One region of the Peribacillus sp. NPDC056705 genome, then DNA from elsewhere that is predicted to be linked to it. Evidence: predicted binding sites of a transcription regulator. Region 1 holds the regulator's gene; the other holds the start of a gene.

Region 1 (4,666 bases):
AATATTTATCTTCTTATGGGGAAAATGATGGTCTAGTAAATGTATGGAGTACAAAAATACCTTACGCAACACATTTATTTACGGATCCAAACTTTGATCACGACAATATCCGAGTCGGTTCAGCTGTATTTTCAAGAATTGAACCCTATTTAAGGAGTGCTACCACCGCTGGGATCCCTGGATTTAATGTCAATTATAAAGAACGAGTTGAAGATGATGTCATTACAACCGCACTTGCTCAAACCGTTATGGGTGATGCCCTGAAACAAAATGTTTGGAATGAACAAAGTTTCCATGTAAATGAATCAGCCCCGGGTAATATAACCATATATACAGCCTCAGATGATGTCGAGGTTGAATTGATTTCTCCATCAAATAAAAAATATTCACCTTCCTTAAAGGTTAATTCAGCCCAAAATGAAACTTCCTTTTTTAATGGTGCAACCATCCGGACATTCAATAGAAACAACCTCGAAATCGGTGACTGGAAGGTGCGAATGAAGACTAAATCGCCAAAAGACGCCTACCTGTTCACAGCTCAATTTAACGAAAAGAATCCCATTACATTAAGTATGGCCGGAAAAGTTAAGCAAAAAGATGCAAAATTTTTAATAAAGAATCCAATGAATGATAAAAAAACGCCAAACAGCACAACTTTTTTGGTTCGCTTAGTAGATGAAACCGGTAATGAAATTAGTGAGAAAAGCTCAATTAAGGTACTGGAGACCGAAAATTTTACTGGTACCCTTCCAGAAGTGCCTAAGTCAGGTGTTTATAATGTAACCATTGACGTCAAGGAAAAAAATGTGGATGGCACTGAAAGAACCCGGACTCTGGTTCGTTCGGTCTATATCGAGAAATAGTGAAATGCCTTCTTATTGAGAAGGTATCAAATTCGAAGGAAAGTCAGTTTGAGTACGGTTTTTTTCTAAAAGAACATTCAATTTTTCTTTTAAAATCATGGTTCGGGATAAGTGCATTTCGAACCTCTTTTTTACCGATTAATACCTTTATTTAATTGAAAAGGTATTTTGTGGGTAATGTATAATGGTATGGTTAACATGAGAGTTGGTTATTCAGCCAAAGGAAAATTAAGGTCGCAATTGTTAATTTAGATATTGATTTAACTGTTGCTCGATGGGGATAGAAGCCAGTCGGGCTTGTGGCAATACAAGAGATTGATGAATTGCAGCGAGACAACGGGTTTAATCTGTCTTTTGATAAGATTCTCTATAAGACAAAATACCTGTTTTAAGTGCAGCATAATTGCCAATGCTTGCATAGCCATAAAACCAGCCCATGAAAATCCCTGCAACCAAGTGATGACGATGACTGATGAAAATGGAAATGAACAAGCCAAGACCCAAAGCGATGGTAGGGATGAATTTTGGGCGAATATGAAATATGACCTTAATTAGTTGAGTAAGAATCATGATGATAGGAATGGCTATTACTGCATCCCAAAAGTTTGTATGGATGGTTGGGAAGTCCATAATTTCACCACCTTAAATAGAAGTTTTCAAAATTAATTTTTACTTTTTATCAAGGCTTTATACTATAATAAAAAAATTCATATTTAAAACTAATATATCAAAGGTTATGCAACCAGGTTTTGAAGATTTTCAGAGTTCAATTTTAAAGCCGTCAATCCATATAATTATATGGATTGACGGCTTTTTCTAGTTGGCCGCGGGAATGGTTTAAAACAACTCGGAAAGAGCCAACATAAACAATCGAATACCACATCGGTGTGCCCGTTCAAGGATGGAACAAATTCAGGAAATACCCATCTTGGGAAGAAAGTCTTCGAGATCTTGCCAATCTATACGTAAACGGGACGTCATGAAATGGAAGTCTATATACAGCTGTCATTGGAGAAAAAAACATCCAAAGCAATATTCGATGCGGGGTATGCCTCGGATCCGAAATATACAGAAAAACTGGTGAACCTTATAAAAACAAGCGATTTAACTAAATATGAAGCAAGTAACGAGGAAGTTTATCATATTGTCAGTAAAGGGGATTCCGTCTCTGCGCTTGGAAAAGCATATGATTCTACACAAGTGAAGATTCAATAGTGGAATGGCTTGGTCGAACTTTACCTTATTAAAGTGAATCATTAAGAATGACATGAAATTTTAACTGGGAACGGTATTTCAACGCTCTCCTTTTTTTGAATGAGCTTCTTTCCAAAGTATTTATATCAAGAGGGATAGTGAACCGTACATCCGTTATAAAAGATGTAATATTCACATGAAAATAGATTCTATTAAAAAATATATCAAAACCTACTCTTCCATATGCATATTGAGAGAATTCGGGACATAAATTAAACAAACAAAAAAAGCGCGGTTAGCGCTTTTAGTGTATTTGTCTATATAAGCCTATTACTTTTCCAAGTATCGAAACATCTCGTAAAATAATTGGTTCCATATTTGAATTCTCGGGCTGAAGCCTTATGTAATCCGGTTCCTTAAAGAATCGTTTTACAGTGGCTTCATCATCTTCCGTCATGGCCACGACGATATCTCCATTATTGGCATTGCTTTGTTGTTTCACGATGACATAGTCTCCATCATGAATTCCAGCTTCGATCATACTTTCACCCATGATTTCCAGCATGAATACATGGTCATCATGCGGAACCATGCTTTCGGGAAGCGGAAAGTATTCTTCTATGTTCTCGATGGCCGTTATAGGCATGCCCGCTGTTACTTTTCCAAGTAACGGAACGTTCACGACATTGGCTTTTGGAATATTGTTCGCTTCCTCCGAATTCATTATTTCAATGGCCCTTGGCTTGGTTGGGTCACGTCTAATCAGGCCTTTACTCTCCAGGCGGGATAAATGTCCGTGTACTGTTGAACTTGATGCAAGTCCCACTGCTTCGCCAATCTCCCGTACGGAAGGTGGATACCCTTTTTGGCGAACCTCTTCTTTAATGAAATCAAGAATATCTTGCTGCCGTTTTGATAGTTTAGTCATTAGTGCACCTCTTCCCCAATGTTCTTTGCTATATTATAGCATGGCCCCCAACTCTATACAAACATAAGTTCGAATTTTGTTGTTGACTGAAACAAACGTTCGTATTATAATTTGGTCATAACATACGAACGAACATTCGCTTTGGAGGGATATTTATGAAAAAATTATACAAAAATTATATTTATACGATTCTATTAGCGGGATCAGTATTTATCTTTTCAATTTTATTCTCTTGTACATTGAACAATGATCAAAAAAATGATTTCCTTTCTATAGAAGTAAGTGAAGGTGACACCCTATGGGGAATTGCCGAAGAATATGAAGAAGCAAATTTGACAAAAAAAGAATTCATTGGTTGGATAGAAGAGCATAATGGAGTAAGGGCAGATTCGATTAAACCCGGTCAAGTCATCGTCATACCGGTTAAAGGGGAAGAACTTGTCCAGAATTTGGCCAGTGAGCAGTAAGCAGTGAAGGTAGGGTATTATGAAAGCGGTAATCTATTGTAGGGTCAGCACAGAAAAAGAGTCACAGGAAACATCATTGGCAAGGCAGGAAGATGAATTAGTCAAATTGGCAGAAAAGATGGATGTTGAAGTCATTTCCATAATAAAAGAACAGGCTAGTGGTTATGAGTTAAATAGGGATGGCATTTTTGACATGCTCGAACTATTTAAAACCAAAGAAGCTGAAGTACTATTAATCCAGGACGAAACGAGGCTGGGAAGAGGGAATGCCAAAATAGCCCTTTTCCATGTCATCCTTAAAGAAGATGTGAAAATTTATACGCTCTCACACGATGGCGAACTTGAGCTATCGGATTCGGATGCGATGGTCATCCAGATTGTCGGAATTGTAGAAGAATATCAAAGGAAACTACATAATCTAAAAATAAAGCGCGGGATGATAAGGGCCGTTGAAAAAGGGTATCGTCCTCAAAAAAATCTTCAGAATCAAAGGAATTCCACCGGAAGGGACCGTAAGGAGATTCCTATAGAAGAAATTATTAAGCTTCGGGCCAATGGATTGACATTTGCAGAGATCGCAGCAACTTTGAGGGGCTTTGGATACAATGTTTCTAAGGCTACAGTGAATAGGCGTTTTCTCGAACATCAATTGAATACACTGGAAAGTCAATCATAGAACTTGTAATTTCGCTATTTTTTTAATACCATGACAATATCCGCAGATTATGAAGGAGCGAAATTATGTTATCAAAAGAAAAATTAGCCCGTATTAATGAACTTTCTAAAAAGGCAAAGGCTGAAGGTTTGACGGAAGTTGAGGCGAAAGAGCAAACCCAATTGAGAAGTGAGTATTTGGAAACATTCAGAAAGTCCATGACCAATACGTTGGAGCATGTGAAAGTCGTCGATCCAGAAGGTAATGATGTCACTCCTCAAAAGATAAAAAATATAAAAGAAAAAAGAAACTTACATTAATAATGCTTGGATTCTTCTGATGGAACATTCCATTTGAAGATTCTATTAGCATTTAGGAGTAAAAAGAGAGTGCATTCATGTATGTATTCTCCTATTTAGTTTAATCTAAATAGGGGGCTTCTCTTATTTCTAGAAAATTGTAATATTGGGGCAGTAAATAGTGATTTTAGTTGTGATATTAAGCTTGTCAATATAATATAAAGAGGTACATTACAGGAAGGGATGTTTTTACGATATGT
Region 2 (4,666 bases), on a different contig from region 1:
GGTACATACTTAAAGAATGTTGAAAAATTCATGCTTAAGCCTGGAGATGTCGCTGCCAAAATCGTAGCGGCGATGCTGACCAATAAGAGGGAAATCAATCTCCCTGGCTGGATGAATTTAGCTGGGAAATGGTATAACATGTTTCCAAAGATCACCGAAACATTAGGGAAAAAAGCATTTTTTAAAAAGTAGGCTAAACTTTCGATACCGGAAAAGGCGAAAGTTGGTCTAATAATAGGCAAAGGGGAATGTCGATGACATTCCCCTTTTGGAAATGACCGAAGTTGTCTATATTAAATAAATAATTGGTAACTATTTCAGGGAGAAGCCGTCTATTTCTATTAGGAGGGATTTGTATGAAGATGATAGTGAACCTTTATATCTCTATATTCGTTGCTTTTATTCTGGGCAGCTGCCAATCCCCTGATTGGAACATGGATGAAGTCATTGATAAGGGGGAAGAAGGTTTCGTTACGGATCTTGACGATAAAAGGATTTTGATTAAAGGGACGTATTATAGGGTGACCAATGATACATATATTCAAGATCAACATGGTAATTACCTCGATTATTCCGACCTGGAAATCGGCATGAAAGTGAAGCCGTGGCACCGGGGCGGGGTGGAGAAATCATTCCCTGGGAAAGCGGAAGCGAAACTGATTCTTGTTTTGACGGATGAAAAAAGCTTAGCCGAACAAAGGGCGGTCACTGCTGCCCTCAATCATGTCAGCAAAGCGGAAAGTCAGCGATTCATGGTTCTCGAAGTCGTCCATTTACCATCAGAGCATGTTTATAATATCGAAATGATGAATCGTTCAAACTTAGACTCTTCATTCATGGTGACAGTAGAAGATTTGACGGATGAAATATTATATATAAAATAAAACAACCGGACTGAATCACTTTGGAATTCTGTCCGGTTGTTTTATGGGGATTCGCTCACAAGAATAAGATTTTGTCCTGATCTTATAAAGTTTTCGCACCTAAATATTTTGGTTTCCAATAAGAATTATCCATATCCGCGATGGCTATTCCTTTAGAAGACGTTGCACTAATGAATTGACCATTTCCGATATAGATTCCAACATGGGATACTCCTGTTCTTCCAGAAGAAGTATCAAAGAATACAAGGTCGCCCTTAGCTGGTGAAGATACTTTTAAACCTGTATTGGAATAGAGCAATGATGTTGTACGCGGTAAGGTAATTCCTTGTGATTTCTGGAATACATAATAGACGAACCCTGAGCAGTCGAATCCAGTCGGTGTCGTCCCGCCCCATTTGTAAGGTTTGCCTATTAAAGTTTTTGAATAGCTTATCAGGCTTGTATTATTGACATTATAAACACCAAGCGCATTAAATGTGCCTCGGCCGGCAATTCCATCGGCAGTTAACCCTTTGGCTTTTTGGAATTTTTTTACTGCGGATTCAGAATAGGTGCCGTAATATGTAGTCAGTGAACCTGTATATGTGAAATATCCTTTGGTTTTTAAAAGTTGTTGTAGTTGTTTGACATCGCTGTGTGTCATTCCGGGTCTGAGGGTTTGATCTCCAATATTTGCAGAGGCTTGCAGTGGGGTTAGCATCATGGCAGATGCAACAGCAGCTGAAGCGATCCATTTCTTCATAATTTTCATTTCCTCTCTATCTATCTCTCTATAATTCTTAACAATATTATCCTACAATACCATTGTGACAATTAGACATATTTTTGGTTACAGTTTCATTACAAAAAATGAGTAGTAAGACTGAATGATAAATGGACGAAAGTCTGTTGAAAAGGGTGTGCGAATTTCAAAAAACTGAGTATATGGATTCATTAAAAAATATTCAAGCTACTAATTGATTCTCTTTAAAAAAAACAATTTGGATATGGAGTTTAAATTTGGTATTTTATCCATTTTTAGTGTCTTTTATATTTTTCAAGGAAATTACAATAAAAAGTAGAAATTTGTATGAAAACTTCCATTGAATAAGAACGTATATTCGGTTAAAGTTATGAATATAATAAAAGCGAACATATATTCTTATTAGGGTGAAGAAATGATGGATTATGGGACGATGCCGAAACAATCAATTATGTGTATCGATATAAAAAGTTTTTATGCAAGCTGTTCAGCAGTCATGCTTGGTCTGGACCCGCTTGATTGTTATCTGGCGGTGGTTGGTGATTTGAAGAGGACAGGGAGCATTGTGCTCGCGGCTTCTCCAAAAATGAAGAAGGAATTTGGCATCAAGACAGGGTCGCGGATGTTTGAGATCCCGAATGATCCGAGGATTGTCGTCGTTGAACCTAAAATGGCGACCTATTTAAGGGTTTCGACGGAAATTACCCGCTTGTTCAACCGTTATGTGCCCAAAGAAGCGATTCACGTATATAGTGTGGACGAAAGTTTTGTGAAAGTCGATGGTGCCGCTTCTTTATGGGGAGATGCCCGGATGATAGCTGAAAAGATAAAGGATGAAATCGAACGCGAATTACAGCTCCCTTGTGCAATTGGAATTGGGCCGAACATGCTTATGGCAAAGCTTTGCCTTGATTTGGATGCCAAACATAAAGGGATTGCCGAATGGAAGTATGAGGATGTGCCAAGCAAACTTTGGCCGATTTCCCCGCTTCGTGAAATGTGGGGGATCGGCAGGCGCGTTGAAAAAACCCTTCATGGAATGGGGATATTTACGGTTGGGCAGCTTGCCAATTATGATCTTGAATTACTTGAAGCGAAGTTTGGGATTATGGGCAATCAGCTTTACCACCATGCGTGGGGAATAGATTTATCCGATATGGGGGCAGCGATCATCGAAGGGCAGGTAAGCTTCGGCAAAAGCCAAATCCTGCTGCGGGATTATAAGGAGGAGCATGAGGTGAAGCAGGTCATGCTGGAAATTTGCGAAGAAGTTGGAAGAAGGGCACGCACCCATCGCAAGGCAGGAAGAACGGTGAGCCTAAGCATTGGTTACAGCAAGGATGAGTTTGGCGGGGGTTTCCATCGTTCGCGTTCGATTAGCGAACCGACCAACATCACGATGGAGTTATATAAAGTTTGCCTGGAGCTTTTTCATGAGAACTATAAGCAAAAAACGGTTCGGAGCATAGAGGTCAGACTCTCGAATATTGTGGATGATAACGAAATGCAGTTGACTTTATTCGATGCTTCGCGCTGGAAGAAGCGGGAATTGAGTTACACAGTTGATCGAATTCGCCATAAATATGGAGCCAAATCGTTATTGCGTGCGGTTTCGTATACGGAAGCCGGTACAGCCGTTTACCGAAGCAGGCTGCTTGGTGGGCATAAGGCGTAGGGGTGACTTTTTGAAGGGAGGGAAAAGAATGATTCGTGATCGCGGCCGTATCAAATGGACATCGATGATGTTACCGGAGCATGTGAAGATGCTGCGGGATTGGGCGGTGGAGGATGGCTATGAAACGAAGCGCATCCTGGATGAGCAGCAACTGGAAGAAATGAATGCTGTAATGGGGGAAGCGATGGAGGAAAGAAAGGATGTTACGATTGCACATTATGAAGGAAACCGGTATCAGCTGTTAATCGGCAGGATCCATTATTATAATGAGCCCACCCAAAAGCTTCATATCGTTGATCGGTTTCAGCAGGTTCACTATATCAGGCTCTCCGATATAGCGGATGTAAGGATAACGGAATGATGAGCGGAAAGGCCGTTCCAAGGGACAGCCTTTCATTTTCATCGTGATGCGTAAGAGAATCGGCATTTGCTAGCACGGTGTTCGTGTGGCTGATCTTGCAAAAGGAAGCAGGCAGTTTCTTTAACAGAAGCGTTTTTATCGTTTATAATGGGGGAAAGGAAAGACATCAGGAGGCGTGCAATCATGTATATTGAATGGACGGAAACAGCGGCTGAGAAAATAGTCGATAAGGTACAGGAACAAGAAGGATATTTACAGTTGAAATATGATACTGATGGCTGTGGCTGCGTGGTGAGTGGTGTGACCGCGCTATGGTGGGTAAACGAACCTGAAGAAGGTACCGAAAAAGTGGAAACGAACGGGATTCCTCTATATGTGGAGAAATCAAAAATGATTTTCCTTGATGAAGTCATGAAAATAGACTTTGTTCCGGAAGCGAACAGCTTTCAATTAAAAAGTCCGAATCAAATCTTAAATCCGAGGATGAGCTTTTTTTATAAAATCTAAATGAAGCAAAGAGGGAATCTTGATTCCCTCTCTTTTCTTCTCAGACAAGTTTTAGAAACTGATCGATTTGATCTTCATATTCTCTTGGATTTTCATTGTAAGATTGAGCGTGGGCCCCTTTTTTAGCGATGTACAGCTGCTTTGGGCCCTCTTTTGCTGCATATAATTCCGCTGTCATGGAAGCGGGAATGAAACTGTCATTTTCACTATGGATGAAGAGCACGGGGTTTCGGATATTTTTCATATAATCGATTGGTGACACTTCATTGGTCCAATATCCATCACGGAGTTTGATGAACGTACGCCCAAGCGGAAACACGGTCCAGGAGGGAAGTGGGACTACAAGTTTAAGCTGGTGTTTGATCTGATCCTCGAAATTTGAAAATGGACAGTCGGCAATGTAAAAATCAGCACCATCTTCAAGCATTCCGGCATATAAAAGCAGGGTTACAGCCCCCATGGATTCTCCATGAATGCCAATATGAAGGTCAGGACCT

The links. Region 1 encodes LexA, which represses DNA repair genes until DNA is damaged. Its sites were predicted from a motif close to CGAACATATGTTCG; they were not measured.
Region 2: ACFRAK_RS12270 (Y-family DNA polymerase) is a predicted target of LexA. The motif match lies at 2,013-2,026, and genes of this name have one in related genera.

Annotation. Positions count from the first base shown of each region.
Region 1 covers NZ_JBHTYI010000008.1:48,700-53,365, forward strand. Annotated here, with positions in the region: gene ACFRAK_RS12735 (esterase/lipase family protein) at 1-863, shown strand, start outside; gene ACFRAK_RS12740 (hypothetical protein) at 1,206-1,493, opposite strand; gene ACFRAK_RS12745 (hypothetical protein) at 1,848-2,078, shown strand; gene lexA (transcriptional repressor LexA) at 2,362-2,985, opposite strand; gene yneA (cell division suppressor protein YneA) at 3,141-3,452, shown strand; gene ACFRAK_RS12760 (YneB family resolvase-like protein) at 3,472-4,128, shown strand; gene ACFRAK_RS12765 (DUF896 domain-containing protein) at 4,194-4,427, shown strand; gene tkt (transketolase) at 4,663-4,666, shown strand, end outside.
Region 2 covers NZ_JBHTYI010000007.1:212,169-216,834, forward strand. Annotated here, with positions in the region: gene ACFRAK_RS12255 (SDR family NAD(P)-dependent oxidoreductase) at 1-192, shown strand, start outside; gene ACFRAK_RS12260 (hypothetical protein) at 357-884, shown strand; gene ACFRAK_RS12265 (C40 family peptidase) at 967-1,626, opposite strand; gene ACFRAK_RS12270 (Y-family DNA polymerase) at 2,042-3,301, shown strand; gene ACFRAK_RS12275 (YolD-like family protein) at 3,330-3,662, shown strand; gene ACFRAK_RS12280 (iron-sulfur cluster biosynthesis family protein) at 3,846-4,169, shown strand; gene ACFRAK_RS12285 (alpha/beta hydrolase) at 4,210-4,666, opposite strand, start outside.